Regions from separate parts of the Streptomyces sp. NPDC030862 genome, predicted to be linked through region 2. Evidence: riboswitches for the same ligand, from Rfam matches in the RefSeq annotation. Region 2 holds a riboswitch; the other holds the start of a gene.
The links. Region 2 has a riboswitch for glycine ahead of gcvT (glycine cleavage system aminomethyltransferase GcvT). Riboswitches for the same ligand answer to the same signal wherever they lie in the genome.

Region 1 (7,760 bases), on a different contig from region 2:
GGTTGAGGTGCGAGACGTCGCCGCCGAACTCGCCCGGCTTCGCCAGCCCGACCAGCGCGTTGAGGTTGGCGCCGTCCACGTACACCTGGCCGCCGGCCTCGTGCACCTGGGCGCAGATGTCGGCGACGTGCTCCTCGAAGACGCCGTGCGTCGACGGGTAGGTGATCATCAGGACGGAGAGCTCGTCGCGGTACTGCTCGATCTTGGCGCGCAGGTCCTCGACGTCGATCTCGCCGTCGTCGGCGGTCTTGACGACGACGACCTTCATCCCGGCCATCACGGCGCTGGCGGCGTTGGTGCCGTGCGCGGACGACGGGATCAGACAGACGGTGCGCTGCGTGTCGCCGTTGGCGCGGTGGTACGCGCGCACCGCGAGCAGACCGGCGAGCTCGCCCTGCGAACCGGCGTTGGGCTGGATCGACACCTTGTCGTAGCCGGTGACCTCGGCGAGGCGCTCCTCCAGCTCACGGATGAGGGTGAGGTAGCCCTGCGCCTGGTCGGCCGGCGCGAACGGGTGCATCTGGCCGAACTCGGGCCAGGTCACCGGCTCCATCTCGGTGGTGGCGTTCAGCTTCATCGTGCAGGAGCCGAGCGGGATCATGCCCCGGTCCAGCGCGTAGTCGCGGTCGGCGAGCTTGCGCAGGTAGCGCAGCATCGCGGTCTCCGAGCGGTGCGCGTGGAAGACCGGGTGGGTGAGGTACGCGTCCGAGCGCAGCAGCGCCTCGGGCAGCGCCTCCGCGGTCTCGAGGTCCAGCGTCTCGATGTCGCCGCGTACGCCGAATGCCTCCCACACGGCGGCGAGCTGCGCGCGGCCGGTGGTCTCGTCGCAGGCGACCGAGACGTGGTCGGCGTCGACGAGACGGAGGTTGACGCCGTTCTCGCGGGCGGCGGCGACGGCCTCGGCGGCCTTGCCCGGCACCCGGACGGTCACGGTGTCGAAGAAGCTCGAGTGGACGACCTCGACGCCGCCGGCGCGCAGGCCCTCGGCCAGGATCGTGGCGTACCGGTGCACGCGCTGGGCGATCTGCTTCAGCCCGTCGGGGCCGTGGTACACGGCGTACATGCCGGCCATGACGGCCAGCAGCACCTGCGCGGTGCAGATGTTGCTGGTGGCCTTCTCGCGGCGGATGTGCTGCTCGCGGGTCTGGAGCGCCAGGCGGTACGCCCGGTTGCCGTCGGCGTCGACGGAGACGCCGACGAGCCGGCCCGGCAGGGAGCGGGCGAAGGTGTCGCGCACGGCCATGTAGCCGGCGTGCGGACCGCCGAAGCCCATCGGCACGCCGAACCGCTGGGTGGTGCCCACGGCGATGTCGGCACCCAGCTCGCCGGGCGAGGTGAGCAGCGTCAGCGCGAGCAGGTCGGCGGCGACGGTGACGACGGCACCGAGCTCGTGGGCCCGGTCGATGACCGGCTTGATGTCCCGTACGGCACCGGAGGCGCCCGGGTACTGGATGAGCACGCCGAAGACGCCGCGCTCGGCCACCTCCGCCGGGATGCCCTCGGCGAGGTCGGCGACGACGACCTCGACACCGGTCGGCTCCGCCCGGGTCTCGATGACGGCGATGGTCTGCGGCAGGGCGTCGGCGTCGACGAGGAAGACACCGCCCTTGACCTTGCCGACGCGGCGGGCCAGCGACATGGCCTCGGCGGCGGCGGTGCCCTCGTCGAGCAGCGAGGCGCCGGAGGTGGGCAGCCCGGTCAGGTCGGCGACCATGGTCTGGAAGTTGAGCAGCGCCTCCAGGCGGCCCTGCGAGATCTCCGGCTGGTAGGGCGTGTACGCCGTGTACCAGGCGGGGTTCTCCATGACGTTGCGCAGGATGACCGGGGGCGTGAAGGTGCCGTAGTAGCCGAGCCCGATCATCGGGGCGAGCACCTGGTTGCGGTCGGCGAGCGAGCGCAGCTCGGCGAGGACCTCGGCCTCGGTGCGCGCGGCCGGCAGACCGAGCGCCTCGGCGGTCTTGATCACATCCGGCACGGCGGCGGCGGTGAGCTCGTCGAGCGAGCCGTAGCCGACCTGCGCAAGCATCTTGGCGCGGGCCTCGGCGTCGGGGCCGATGTGCCGCTGCTCGAAGGGGATGCCCTGCTCAAGCTCGGAGAGCGGAGTACGGTTGGCGGTCATCTACGGAGGCCTCCTGGTCGTCACGACCTGCGAGGGGCACCATGGCGCGGGTGCCCGGACGGCCTCCCCCTCTGTCATCTCAACCTGAGAGCTTCACCGGGCGCCATGGGGAGCCGCCCGGCTTTCACCGTCGGTGAGAGCGGATGCCGTCCGACGCCCGCCCTGCTTTCCAGAGTGACCTCGTCCATGCGGTACCGGGTGCCTGAGAGATTCCGGGGAGGATTTGCTCCTTCGGCGCCTCCGAAAGGTTTCTCCGAAGGACTCTCCCGCATGGGGTCAACAGCCGTCTGCCAGCCTACCAGCGAGGTCCGGGCCCGATCCCTCGAGTGGCCGACGTCACCGATGTGCACTTTCGTAGTGATGTAGCGCAGTTGCGAGCGGGTGCGACCTGTTGGAGGGACCGTGCAGACCGATATCGATCCGCGGAGCCTGATCGGCCGCAAGGCCTACGACCGCAACGGCCACAAGATCGGGACCGTCGACGAGGTGTACCTGGACGACGCGACGGGCGTCCCCGAGTGGGCCGCCGTCCGTACCGGCCTCTTCGGCCGCGACGCCTTCGTCCCCCTGGCCCCCAGCGACCTCGCCGCCGACGGCCTGCACGTCCCGTACGACCGCGCCCTGATCAAGGACGCCCCGGACTTCGGCGTGGGCCGCCACCTCTCCCCCGAGCAGGAGCTCCAGCTCTACCACCACTACGGCCTGGAGCTCCCGTCTCCGCCGGACCCGGACCCCGACCCGGACCCCGACCCCGGCCTCGGCAACCTGGCCGGCCGCGACGGCTGACGCGCCTTCCGGAACTCGCGGCACCGGCGGCCGAACACGCCCAGCACGCCAGGCTCCGGCAGGGCGGCCCCGCAGGCCGCGGCCCCCCGGGCGTCCGGCCCGTCCGGCCCGCCCTTCAGGGCGACGGCGCCCGCTCCACCGCCGCCTCCACCGCGACCAGCGGCAGCGGGTCCGACAGCTCCAGGTCCGGGTCGTCGGTCCGGAAGGTCCGCACCCGGCCCGGGGGCGAGCCCGGCTCCTCGAACCGCACGGTCACGCGCCCCACCCCGCTGCCCTGCACCCACCCCGGCCCGTACTCCGCGTGCCGTACGTCCTGCCCGGCCATCCACCTGCGCTCCCCGCCGCCGGCGTCCTCCGCGGCCCCCGGTTCACCGCTCCCGCCCCCGCCTGCTCCTGCCCCTGCCCCTGCCCCTGCAGGCGGTTCCTGCGGCTCCGGGGCCCCGTCGCCCTGTGCACCCGCCGGAGCCTCCACCAGGGCGGCCTGGGCGAACAGGTCCTCCTGGGTGTAGTCCGCGAGCCCCGTCACGCCCACGCCCAGCAGCCGCACGCCGCCCGTGGTGTCCACGGACTCCAGCAGCCGGGCCGCCGCCTCCCGCACCACCGCGGGGTCGTCCGTCGGTCCGCGCAGGGTCTCGGATCTGGTCAGCGTCGAGAAGTCGTACCGGCGCACCTTGAGCACCACCGTCCGCCCGGAGCGCCCGGCGCCACGCAGCCGCCGCACGCACCGGTCGGCCAGACGCTCCACCTCCAGGCGCACCCGCACGCGGTCGTGCAGGTCCACGTCGAAGGTGTCCTCGACGGAGACGGACTTGGCGTCCCGCTCGGCCACCACGGGCCGGTCGTCGTGCCCCAGGGCCATCCGGTACAGCGAGGCCCCGTGCGCCTTGCCCAGGAGCCGTACGAGCTCGTCCTCGCCCGCCTCCGCCAGGTCGGCCACGGTCGTCATCCCGGCCCGCCGCAGGTGCTCGCCGGTGGCGGGGCCGACTCCCGGCAGGATCCGCACCGACATCGGCCCGAGCAGCTCGCGCTCGGTCCCGGGCTCGATGAGCACCAGCCCGTCGGGCTTCGCCTGCTCCGACGCGATCTTCGCCAGCATCTTCGAGCCCGCGAGGCCGACGGAGCCGGTCAGCCCCGTGACCGCCCGGATGTCCGCGCGCAGGCGCTCCCCGGTCGCCCGCGCCGTCGCCGCGTCCCGGGCCGTACCGCCCGCCTCGCCCGCCTCCAGGTCGACGAACGCCTCGTCCAGGCTCAGCGGCTCCACCAGCGGCGACAGCCGCCGCAACAGCTCCATGACCTGGTCGCTCACCGCCCGGTAGAGCGTGAAGCGCGGCACCAGGTACGCGGCGTTCGGCGCCAGCCGCCGCGCCTGGGCCATCGGCATCGCCGAGTGCACCCCGAAGCGCCGCGCCTCGTACGAGGCGGTGGCGACGACCCCGCGCGGCCCGAGGCCGCCCACCACCACGGGCTTTCCGCGCAGGCTCGGCTTCGCCGCCTGCTCGGCGGCGGCGAAGAAGGCATCCATGTCCAGATGCAGAATCGTCGGCGCGGCTCTCACATCACCGATGCTGCCCTACGCCACTGACAATCGCCCGCACGTACGTGCGAGCCCACGCGGCAACGCGGCCACGCCGCCGTCACACGGCCCTGTCGCGCCTGCGCCGCGCCAGCTCGTCGGCCGGATTGTGCCCGATGAGCGTCTCGCCGGTGTCGACGCGCTCCCCGTGCAGCTGCGACAGCGCCGCCTCGACATCCCGCCACACCACGCCCACGGCGATCCCGAAGACACCCTGACCGCCCTGGAGGAGATCGACGACCTCGTCGGGCGACGCGCACTCGTACACCGTGGCGCCGTCGCTCATCAGCGTCATGCGCTCCAGGTCGCGATCGCCCCGGGCGCGCAGGTGCTGGACGGCGGTGCGGATGTTCTGCAGCGCCACCCCGGTGTCCAGGAACCGTTTGACGATCTTGAGGACGACGACGTCGCGGAAGCTGTAGAGCCGCTGCGTCCCCGACCCGTACGCGGGCCGCACACTGGGCTCGACGAGGCCCGTACGGGCCCAGTAGTCGAGCTGCCGGTAGGTGATGCCGGCCGCCGCACAGGCGGTCGGGCCCCGGTATCCGATGACGTCGGCCGTCGGATCGGCCGACTCCTCCTGAACCACCCCGTGGACGGACGCGTTTCCGTGAAGCGGATACGGCCCGCTCTGCCCCGGACAACTTCGTCCGGGGATACCCCCAACCGCACCGTCGCCGCTGCTCATCACGCCGACCCTCCGTCCTTGACCTGCCATCTCGACGGTAGGCAGTCACCCGGGGTGCGTCAACGATCGCCACACTCGGCACGCCGAGTGATAATCACCCTGAGGGTGGTTTCCCGTGTCCCTCTTCCGGGAACACCTCACCGAATGCGCTGAAGACGGGGCGCGGCACCGCCCGGAGCGGCGAAACCCGGCCGACGCCGCCGCGGATTCACCGCGCCGGCGTCACCGAAAGCGGCCGGGTCACTGACTGTTGGTGCCGAAGTCCTCGGGCGAGATCTGGTCGAGGAACTCGCGGAACTTCTCCACTTCGTCCTCCTGCTCGTCCGGGATCGCGATCCCGGCGTCGTCCAGCACCCCGTCACTTCCGTAGATGGGCGTACCGGTCCGCAGGGCCAGCGCTATGGCGTCGGACGGCCTGGCGCTCACCTCGACACCGCTGGCGAAGACCAGCTCCGCGTAGAAGACCCCGTCCCGCAGATCCGTGATCCGGACTTCGGTCAGCTCCTGACCCACGGCCTCCAGGACGTCCTTGAAGAGGTCATGGGTGAGCGGTCGCGCAGGGGCCATGCCCTGCTGGGCGAAGGCGATCGCCGTCGCCTCCCCGGGACCGATCCAGATGGGGAGGTACCGGTCGCCTCCCACTTCACGCAGGAGCACGATCGGCTGGTTGGACGGCATTTCCACCCGGACACCGACAACATCGAGCTCGTTCACATTGCAACCCTAGGACGTGCTGGACCGGTTTGGGTAGTCGGGGCCCCTCCGGACCCCTCGGAGGTCAGTGCAACCGGACACCCAGAGCCGTCTGCAGCAGCGCCGCGTGGAGCCGTACGGACAGGGCCGCGAGCTCCTTCGCGGTCGCCTCCGCATGGGCTCTGGTCTGCGGATTCCGGTGCCGGCGCAGCGGCGCGACGACCTGCTCGACCAGCCCGGCCTCGCGCTCGGCGGCGGCCTTCACGGCCCTCAGATGGCGCGGTTCCAGACCGAATCCGCCCAGCTCCGCGACGAGCTTGGCGATGGTCACCGCCTCGGCGTCGTACGCGCCGTCCGCCACGGGCGCGATCAGCCCGTACGACTCCCACTCGGCGAGCTCGTCCTCGCCGACGTCGGCGGCCGCGAGCAGCTCCGCACGGCCGATCCTGGCCGCCGTCGGCGTGTCGAAGTCCGGCGCCCACGGGCCGGCGTCCACCGATTCGCGCGGTCCACCGGGGGTCGGTGCGGGCAGCCGCACCTGTTCCCCGCGCTCCAGGGCGTCGAGGTGCTCGCGGATCACCTTGAGCGGCAGGTAGTGGTCCCGCTGCATGCGCAGGATCCGCGCGAGCCGCTCCACATCCGCGGGACTGAACTTCCGGTATCCGGAAGCCGTCCGCTGCGGCTCGACGAGCCCCTCCGCCTCCAGGAACCGGATCTTGGAGATGGTCACTTCGGGAAACTCTTCCCGCAGCCGGGTGAGCACCGTCCCGATGCTCACCAGCTGGTCGGCCGCCCCGGCGGTGCCGTGTCCGGCACCGCCCGTCGGTGGTCGCGGCATGCGCCTCCCCTGCCGGGTCACACGCCCCGCTGGCTCGCGTAGAAGACCAGCCGGTACTTGCCGATCTGCACCTCGTCGCCGTTGGACAGCGCCACCGAGTCGATCCGCTCGCGGTTGACGTACGTGCCGTTGAGGCTGCCGACGTCCGCGACCGTGAAGCTGCCCTCCGGCGACCTGCGGAACTCCACATGACGCCGCGACACCGTCACGTCGTCGAGGAAGATGTCGCTCTGCGGGTGACGGCCCGCAGTCGTCAGGTCGGAGTCCAGCAGGAAGCGGCTGCCCGAGTTCGGCCCGCGGCGCACCACCAGGAGCGCCGAGCCGAGCGGCAGTGCCTCCACGGCCGCCTGCGCCTCGGGCGACAGCGACGGCAGCTGCGTCTGACCGGTGGCCTCGGAGTCGTACGCCTCCAGGCCCGAGATCGAGATCGTCGACGTCGTCTCGGACGCGCGCTCCGCCGGGACACCCGGACGCAGCGGGGCGCCACAGTTGGAGCAGAACCGGCTCGCCTCGGCGTTACGGTGCCCGCACCTCGTACAAACCGGCATGGACGAGTCTCCGCCCGTACTCGAGGTCGATGGTTCCCCGAAACCTATGCGGCCGGAACCAGCAGGGTCAACAGACGCGCCCTGGCCCCCCGGAACACCGCCCGGACCGGCGACCTCATCGCGGAACAGCGGGCGCTCGCCGCCCTGCTCCTCATTCTGGGCGTGGCGCGACGCGCGGTGCTTGGCACTGCTGCCGTCCTCGCGTGCGCTCTTGCCGAACAACTTCGCAAACAACTTCACGGGCGATTCCCCTTGACCGAAACAGACCCGCCCGTGGGGCAGGACGAACCCTGACTGAACACACCTGCCGACCCGGACACCCTCACAACGTCCGTATCCTCCGGACAGTTTCCACCACGCACCATGCGGGTGATGCGCCGACCCCCCGCAACCTCATGCCCTTGTCTCGCGGCCCCCATGCACCCCCGCCTCACTGCGATGACGACCGAGCGTAGTGAGGCCGCTCCGCCGCTCGCAAGGCATCCACGACGATCTTCTCGGACCTGGTCACCGAC
Region 2 (7,760 bases):
CTCACCGTCGTCCACCTCACCGCCGGGTCCCTGTGGGTCGGCGGTCTGCTGTACGTGCTGCGCGTGGCGCACCTGCGCGGCGGTGGCGTACGGGGCGCCCGCGAGGCCCTGACGCGGTACGCGCGGCTCGCCGGCTGGCTCTACGCGGCGCTCGCCGCCACCGGCACCTGCTCCACGCTGCGGCGCCTGCCCGCCGACGTCGTGCTCTCCAGCGCGTACGGCAGGGTGCTGATCGCCAAGCTCGCCCTGGTCGCGGTGGCGAGCGCCCTGGCGCTGACCGCCCGCCGCCGCATGCTCCGCCGCCGGGCCCGGCACGGCGGGGACGCGACGGGCCCCGCCCGCGCCGAGCTGGCGGTGCTCGCGGCGGTCGTGGTGGTGTCCGCGCTGCTGACGGTGGTGCCCGACCCGCACTGGATCAGCACCCGGCTCACCCTGCAGTGAGCCACGTGCTCCGCGTGCGGCTCAGCACTCGATGATGTTCACCGCGAGACCGCCGCGCGCGGTCTCCTTGTACTTGACCGACATGTCGGCGCCCGTCTCCTTCATGGTCTTGATGACCTTGTCCAGGGAGACCTTGTGGCTGCCGTCGCCGCGCATCGCCATCCGCGCCGCCGTGACCGCCTTGACCGCCGCCATGCCGTTGCGCTCGATGCACGGGATCTGGACCAGGCCGCCCACCGGGTCGCAGGTCAGGCCCAGGTTGTGCTCCATGCCGATCTCGGCGGCGTTCTCCACCTGCTCCGGGCTGCCGCCCAGCACCTCGGCGAGCGCCCCGGCCGCCATCGAGCAGGCCGAGCCGACCTCGCCCTGGCAGCCGACCTCGGCGCCGGAGATGGAGGCGTTCTCCTTGAAGAGCATGCCGATCGCGCCCGCCGCCAGCAGGAAGCGGACCACGCCCTCCTCGTCGGCGCCCGGCACGAAGTTCATGTAGTAGTGCAGGACCGCCGGGATGATGCCGGCGGCGCCGTTCGTCGGCGCGGTGACGACGCGGCCGCCCGCGGCGTTCTCCTCGTTCACGGCCATCGCGTACAGCGTGATCCACTCCATGGAGAGGGCCTGCGCGTCGCCCTCGGAGCGCAGCTTGCGCGCGGTGTTCGCGGCGCGGCGGCGCACCTTCAGGCCGCCCGGCAGGATGCCCTCGCGGGACATGCCGCGGTCCACGCACGCCTGCATGACGCGCCAGATCTCCAGCAGGCCCGCGCGGATCTCGTCCTCGGTGCGCCAGGCCTTCTCGTTCTCCAGCATCAGCGCGGAGATCGACAGGCCGGTCTCCTTGGTGAGGCGCAGCAGCTCGTCACCGGTGCGGAAGGGGTACTTCAGCACGGTGTCGTCGGGGACGATCGGGTTCTCGCCCTCCACCGCGTCCTCGTCGACGACGAAGCCGCCGCCCACCGAGTAGTACGTCTTCTCCAGCAGCGTCGCGCCCTCGGCGTCGTACGCCCACAGGGTCATGCCGTTGGCGTGGTACGGCAGCGCCTTGCGGCGGTGCAGGATCAGGTCGGCGTCGAAGTCGAAGGCGATCTCGTGGACGCCCAGCAGGCTGATGCGCCCGCCGTTCTTGATCCGCTCCACCTGCTCGTCGGCGGTCTCGACGTTCACCGTGCGCGGCGAGTTGCCCTCCAGGCCCAGCAGGACCGCCTTGGGGGTGCCGTGGCCGTGGCCGGTGGCGCCCAGGGAGCCGTACAGCTCGGCGCGTATCGAGACCGTGTGGGCGAGCAGGCCCTCGTTCTTCAGCCGGCGCGCGAACATCCGGGCGGCGCGCATGGGGCCGACCGTGTGGGAGCTGGACGGGCCGATGCCGATCGAGAACAGGTCGAAGACCGAGATGGCCACGGGGGACTCCTTGTGGGGAAGACGTCGCTGTCTGCCGGGGTGATGCAGGGACAACGCGGGGTGGGGCGGGTGGTGCGGTGAGCGGGGGGCAAGAGACGGGGCACCGCACTCACTGTTCAGTGTGCGCGGTGCCCCGCAGTTCAGTCTGTTGCGTACGTTACGTAACGCTTGAAGAGTTTACAGACCGGGGTAAAGCGGGTGCTTCTCGGCGAGCGCGGTGACCCGGGCCTTGAGCGCGGCCGCGTCGTAGTCCGGCTTCAGCGTCTCGGCGATGATGTCGGCGACCTCGCGGAAGTCCTCGGCCTGGAAGCCGCGGGTGGCCAGGGCCGGGGTGCCGATCCGCAGGCCCGAGGTGACCATCGGGGGCCGCGGGTCGTTCGGGATGGCGTTGCGGTTGACCGTGATCCCGACCTCATGGAGCCGGTCCTCGGCCTGCTGGCCGTCCAGCTCGCTGTTGCGCAGGTCGACCAGGACCAGGTGCACGTCCGTACCGCCGGTCAGGACGGAGACGCCGTGCTCGGTGACGTCCGGCTGGACCAGGCGCTCGGCCAGGATGCGGGCGCCGTCCAGGGTGCGCTGCTGGCGCTCCTTGAACTCCTCGCTCGCGGCGACCTTGAACGCCACGGCCTTGGCGGCGATCACGTGCTCCAGCGGACCGCCCTGCTGGCCGGGGAAGACCGCGGAGTTGATCTTCTTGGCGAGCTCGGCCGTCGAGAGGATCACGCCACCGCGCGGGCCGCCCAGCGTCTTGTGCGTCGTCGTCGTGACCACGTGGGCGTGCGGCACCGGCGAGGGGTGCAGACCGGCCGCGACCAGGCCCGCGAAGTGCGCCATGTCGACCATGAGGTACGCGCCGACCTGGTCGGCGACGCGGCGGAAGGCGGCGAAGTCCAGCTGGCGCGGGTAGGCCGACCAGCCGGCCACGATCAGCTGCGGCTTGTGCTCCTTGGCGAGGCGCTCGACCTCGGCCATGTCGACCTGGCCTGTCGCGTCGTCGACGTGGTACGCGACCACGTTGTAGAGCTTGCCGGAGAAGTTGATCTTCATGCCGTGGGTCAGGTGCCCGCCGTGCGCGAGGTTCAGACCCATGATCGTGTCGCCCGGCTTGAGCAGCGCGAACATCGCGGCGGCGTTCGCCTGGGCGCCGGAGTGCGGCTGCACGTTGGCGTGCTCGGCGCCGAAGAGCGCCTTGATGCGGTCGATGGCGATCTGCTCGACCACGTCGACGTGCTCGCAGCCGCCGTAGTAGCGGCGGCCGGGGTAGCCCTCGGCGTACTTGTTGGTGAGGACCGAGCCCTGGGCCTCCATGACCGCGACCGGAGCGAAGTTCTCCGAGGCGATCATTTCCAGGGTGGACTGCTGACGGTGGAGCTCGGCGTCGACGGCGGCGGCGACGTCCGGGTCCAGCTCGTGGAGAGGGGTGTTGAGAAGCGACATCGGGAGGGGTTCCTTACTCGCCGGAGAACGCGGTGTACTCGTCGGCGGAGAGCAGGCCCTCCGGCTCCTCCGCGACGCGTACCTTGAAGAGCCAGCCGCCCTCGAACGGTGCGGTGTTCACCAGCGAAGGGTCGGCCACGACGTCCTCGTTGATCTCCGTCACCTCACCGGTCACCGGCGAGTACAGGTCGCTGACGGACTTGGTCGACTCCAGCTCACCGCAGGTCTCGTTCGCGGTCACGGTCTCGCCGACCGGCGGGAGCTGGACGAACACCACGTCACCGAGCGCGTTCGCCGCGTGCTCCGTGATGCCGACCGTCGACACGCCGTCCTCGGCGGCCGACAGCCACTCGTGCTCCTTGCTGTAGCGCAGCTGCTGGGGGTTGCTCATGACTGGGATTCTCCTGTACGCGGGGGAGTGCTGGTGAACGGGGGACTGGTCCGGAAGGCGCCGGAGGTCACTTCTGGCGCTTGTAGAAGGGGAGCGCCACGACCTCGTACGGCTCATGGGTACCGCGGATGTCGACACCGACGCCCGCCGTCCCCGGCGCGGCGTACGCGGCGTCCACGTACGCCATGGCGATCGGCTTGCCCAGCGTCGGAGACGGGGCGCCGGAGGTGACCTCGCCGATGACCTCGCCCTCGGCGACCACCTGCATCCCGGCGCGCGGGATGCGGCGGCCCTCGGCGACCAGGCCGACGAGCTTGCGCGGCGGGGCGATCTGCGCCCGCTCGGCGGCCGCCTCCAGCGCCTCCCGGCCCACGAAGTCACCCTCCTTCTCGAACTTGACCACCCGGCCGAGGCCCGCGTCGAAGGGGGTGAGGGCGGTCGTCAGCTCGTGCCCGTACAGCGGCATGCCCGCCTCCAGGCGCAGCGTGTCGCGGCAGGACAGGCCGCAGGGGATCAGGCCGGCCGGGGCGCCGGCCTCCGTCAGCGCCTGCCACAGCTTCTCCGCGTGCTGAGGCTCCACGAACAGCTCGAAGCCGTCCTCGCCCGTGTAGCCGGTGCGGGCGATCAGCGCGGGCACGCCCGCGACGGTGCCGGGCAGCCCCGCGTAGTACTTCAGCCCGTCCAGGTCCGCGTCGGTGAGCGACTTCAGGATGCCGGGGGACTCCGGGCCCTGGACCGCGATCAGGGCGTACGCGTCCCGGTCGTCACGTACGACGGCGTCGAAGCCCGCCGCGCGCTCGGTGAGGGCGTCCAGGACCACCTGGGCGTTGGAGGCGTTGGCGACGACCATGTACTCCTGCTCCTGGAGCCGGTACACGATCAGGTCGTCGAGGATCCCGCCGTCCTCCTGGCAGATCATGGTGTAGCGGGCGCGGCCGACGCCGACGCCGCCGATGTTGCCGACCAGCGCGAAGTCGAGGAGGGCGGCGGCCTGCGGGCCCGTGACCGTGATCTCGCCCATGTGGGACAGGTCGAAGAGGCCGGCCTTCGTACGGACGGCGTTGTGCTCGTCGCGCTCGCTGCCGTACCGCAGCGGCATGTCCCAGCCCGCGAAGTCGGTCATGGTCGCGCCGAGCGCCCGATGCGTGGCATCGAGGGCAGTGAGGCGGGGGGCAGTGCTCATGGATAGGGCTCCCAGGGCATGGCTCGAAGACGGTCCTCCCCATCTGTCATCGGAACCTGAGAGGTTCACCGTGACCGTACGGGGACGGTCTTCGGCTTGCACCTTGGGTGGAGCCGCCGCGGCGGCCCGCTTTTCAGATCTGCCTCATCCACGCGGTACGGGGCCTGAGAGATTCAAGGGAGGAACTTGCTCCTTCGGCGCCCGGGCGGGACCCGGGACTCTCCCGCGCGGATTCAAGCGGCCGGTATGCGGTTGTACGCACCTGCGTGCGGTGGCGCGCACATCATTGCACGCGGGGTCTCATCGGCAAATCGCTTGTGCCTTATTACCCTTTCTTTACACTTCTTGGGCAAGGGTCGGGGAAGGCCGAGCCCGAGCAGGGGGAGTACGCGATGACGTTCCAGCGGACAGGTGCCTGCGCGGCCACCGGTGCGGTGAGCGGCGCGATGACCGGCGCCGTGCCCGGCGCGGTGAGCGGCGCCGTGACGGGCGCCGTGACCGGTGTGGGCGCGGTCGCCGTGCCCGCGCCCGCCCGCCCGCCCGCGCCCGTGCTGCGCGACCTGCGGGACCGCGCCGGGCGCTGCCCGCGCGAGCTGGGCTTCGCCGCCGGGGACCTGGTGGTCGTCTCCGGCCTGCCCGGCAGCGGCAAGTCCACCCTGATCGCCCGCGCGGCCGAGGGGCGCGGCATAGATTCCCAGGACGCCCGCGAGCGGTGGGAGCTCCGCATGCCGCGCCTCCTGCCGTACGCGGTCTACCGCCCCCTCGTCCGGATCGCCCACTACGCCGGCCTGTGGCGCGCCCTGCGCTCCGGCGAGAGCGTCGTCGTCCACGACTGCGGCACCCAGGCGTGGGTCCGGCGCTGGCTGGCCCGCGAGGCCCGGCGGCGCGGGCGCGCCCTGCACCTGATCCTGCTGGACGTCACACCCCGGGCGGCCCGCGAGGGCCAGCGGGAGCGGGGCCGGGGCGTCTCCGGATACGCCTTCGCGCGGCACCGCAGGGCGGTGGGGCGGCTGGTGCGGGACGCCGAGAAGGGCGTGCTGCCCGGCGGCTGCGCGTCCGCCGTCCTGCTCGACCGGCCGGCGGCGACGGCGCTGACCCGTATCACGTTCGGCTGAGCCGGGCGGTTAGGGTGCCCTGAACAAGCGCCGCACGGGTGGGAAGGACGAGGGGGCACCAGTGGACACCGCATGGCCGGCCAATGAGCTCGAAGAGGTGCTCGCCGCCTCGCTCGGCAACCCCGCCGCCGGACCCCGGCTCGTCGAGGTCCTGGGCCGCAGCCCCCTGTGGATCCCGCTCCCCAAGGGCGGCGGCCCCGACAGCCCGGACCTCGACCTGCCCACGCTGGAGCTGGACGGCCAGGCGTACGTCCCCGTCTTCAGCTCCGAGCAGCAGTTCCTGCGGTGCGTCGGGCCCCACATGTCGTACACCGTCGCCCCCGCCGTCGAGTTCGCGCGCGGTCTGCCCCCGCAGCTCGGCATCGCCGTCAACCCCGGCGGAGCCGTGGGCGCACCCCTGCCGCCGCCGGCCGTCGCCGAGCTGTGCCGGGTGGGCCGTACGCCGCTGGACGGGCCCGCGAGCGGCGCCCGGGTGCGGCTGTTCGAGCCCGACTGGCAGGAGGACCCGGTCGACTTCCTCGCCGCGGCGGCCGCCGAGTTCGAGGCCACCGGCACCGTGCTCACCGCCCGCCGGGCCCTCGCCTCCATCGAAGGCGGCGCCCCCACGCTCTTCGTCGGCGTCCAGCTCTCCTCCTGGGAGGGCGCGGACCGCACCGTACCGATGGACGCCCTCGGCCGGGCGCTCGGCCGCGTGGCGGTGCCCTGGCCGGTCAACCTGGTCCTGCTCGACATCGCGCAGGACCCGGTGGGCGACTGGATGCTGGACAAAGTACGGCCGTTCTACCAGCGGCCTTAGCTTGTTCTTCATCGGGACTGGGGGCGTGAGGCGAGAGCTCGCTGCGCGCGGTGTGAGCCGGTGGTCCGCCACGGGCAGCAGATTCAGTTCCCGGTCGGCTCGGACTTGTTCCACACCCTCTTCATGCCGCCTTCGAGCAGCCTCCGGACCTCGATCAGGGAAGGTCCTCCGCGGAGGCACCACAGGGCGATGACCGGATCACAGACGGCACATGCCAGGGATGCGTCGTGGTAGAACGGCAGGATCGGATTGCCCTTGAGGTGGTGGGCCACGTCCCAGGCCGTGTGGAGCAGCCAGCCGACGCCGATGAAGGCCCAGGAGTCCAGGCCGCGGTAGGCGACATAGGCCATGAGTGCGACGAAGGGGATCTCCCACGGGCCGAATCCGCCCCCGCTCAGATAGGCAGCGCCGGCTCCGCCCACCATGATCGCGCTGAAGCGGCGTCGGTGCGGTTCTCTGATCAGGGACATCAGCAGGCAGTAGATGATGCCGACGATCACCGGTGTCACGAGGTTCATGAGGGGATGACTTCTTCCTTCACGTCGGCTGCTCCGGGGTGGTCTGGCGTTCGCCGGTGACCTTCGAAGACGGAAGGCGGCCGGCCTTGGAGGTGCCCTGGAGGGTTTCCGCCGTGCACTGTCACGTCGTCACCGCGCCGTCCGTCGCCGAGCCGCCGGCGTACGGCACCTCGTAGGGGGCGATGACGTCGAGCGGTTCGAAGCCATCGAACAGGACGACCTGGATGTGCATGGGGTGTTCCTTCGGCGTCGATTTCCATCGCGATGCTCCGAAGTCAACCGGCTTCCCGGATCCTCGCCCAGTGGCACTGGTGACACGTTTCGACGGAATAGTGCCAACACCTTCTCGAAGGGCGTGAACTGCGATGACATGGAGCTTCCGGAAGGGCGGCCCAGGTCCGTCAGGCTGATGGGGAGGTGGGTACCGGCCATGCACACGGTCGCCGTTCTCGCGTTGGATCAGGTGATCCCGTTCGACCTGTCCACC

Region 1: linked by a shared signal. The riboswitch ahead of gcvP (aminomethyl-transferring glycine dehydrogenase) and the one ahead of gcvT (glycine cleavage system aminomethyltransferase GcvT) in region 2 are both predicted to bind glycine.

Annotation. Positions count from the first base shown of each region.
Region 1 is NZ_JBVIEN010000017.1:5,690-13,449, reverse strand. It holds gene gcvP (aminomethyl-transferring glycine dehydrogenase) at 1-2,119, opposite strand, end outside; glycine riboswitch at 2,299-2,398, opposite strand; gene ACZ42X_RS31955 (PRC-barrel domain-containing protein) at 2,522-2,905, shown strand; gene ACZ42X_RS31950 (DNA polymerase IV) at 3,021-4,460, opposite strand; gene ACZ42X_RS31945 (MerR family transcriptional regulator) at 4,540-5,169, opposite strand; gene ACZ42X_RS31940 (bifunctional nuclease family protein) at 5,407-5,880, opposite strand; gene ftsR (transcriptional regulator FtsR) at 5,945-6,697, opposite strand; gene ACZ42X_RS31930 (FHA domain-containing protein) at 6,715-7,593, opposite strand; gene ACZ42X_RS31925 (DUF881 domain-containing protein) at 7,676-7,760, opposite strand, start outside.
Region 2 is NZ_JBVIEN010000002.1:561,147-568,906, forward strand. It holds gene ACZ42X_RS06800 (CopD family protein) at 1-441, shown strand, start outside; gene ACZ42X_RS06805 (L-serine ammonia-lyase) at 463-1,833, opposite strand; gene glyA (serine hydroxymethyltransferase) at 2,011-3,270, opposite strand; gene gcvH (glycine cleavage system protein GcvH) at 3,284-3,661, opposite strand; gene gcvT (glycine cleavage system aminomethyltransferase GcvT) at 3,729-4,844, opposite strand; glycine riboswitch at 4,988-5,080, opposite strand; gene ACZ42X_RS06825 (AAA family ATPase) at 5,237-5,959, shown strand; gene ACZ42X_RS06830 (enhanced serine sensitivity protein SseB) at 6,021-6,755, shown strand; gene ACZ42X_RS06835 (DUF6010 family protein) at 6,839-7,273, opposite strand; partial or broken gene ACZ42X_RS06840 (DJ-1/PfpI family protein) at 7,401-7,505, opposite strand; gene ACZ42X_RS06845 (GlxA family transcriptional regulator) at 7,704-7,760, shown strand, end outside.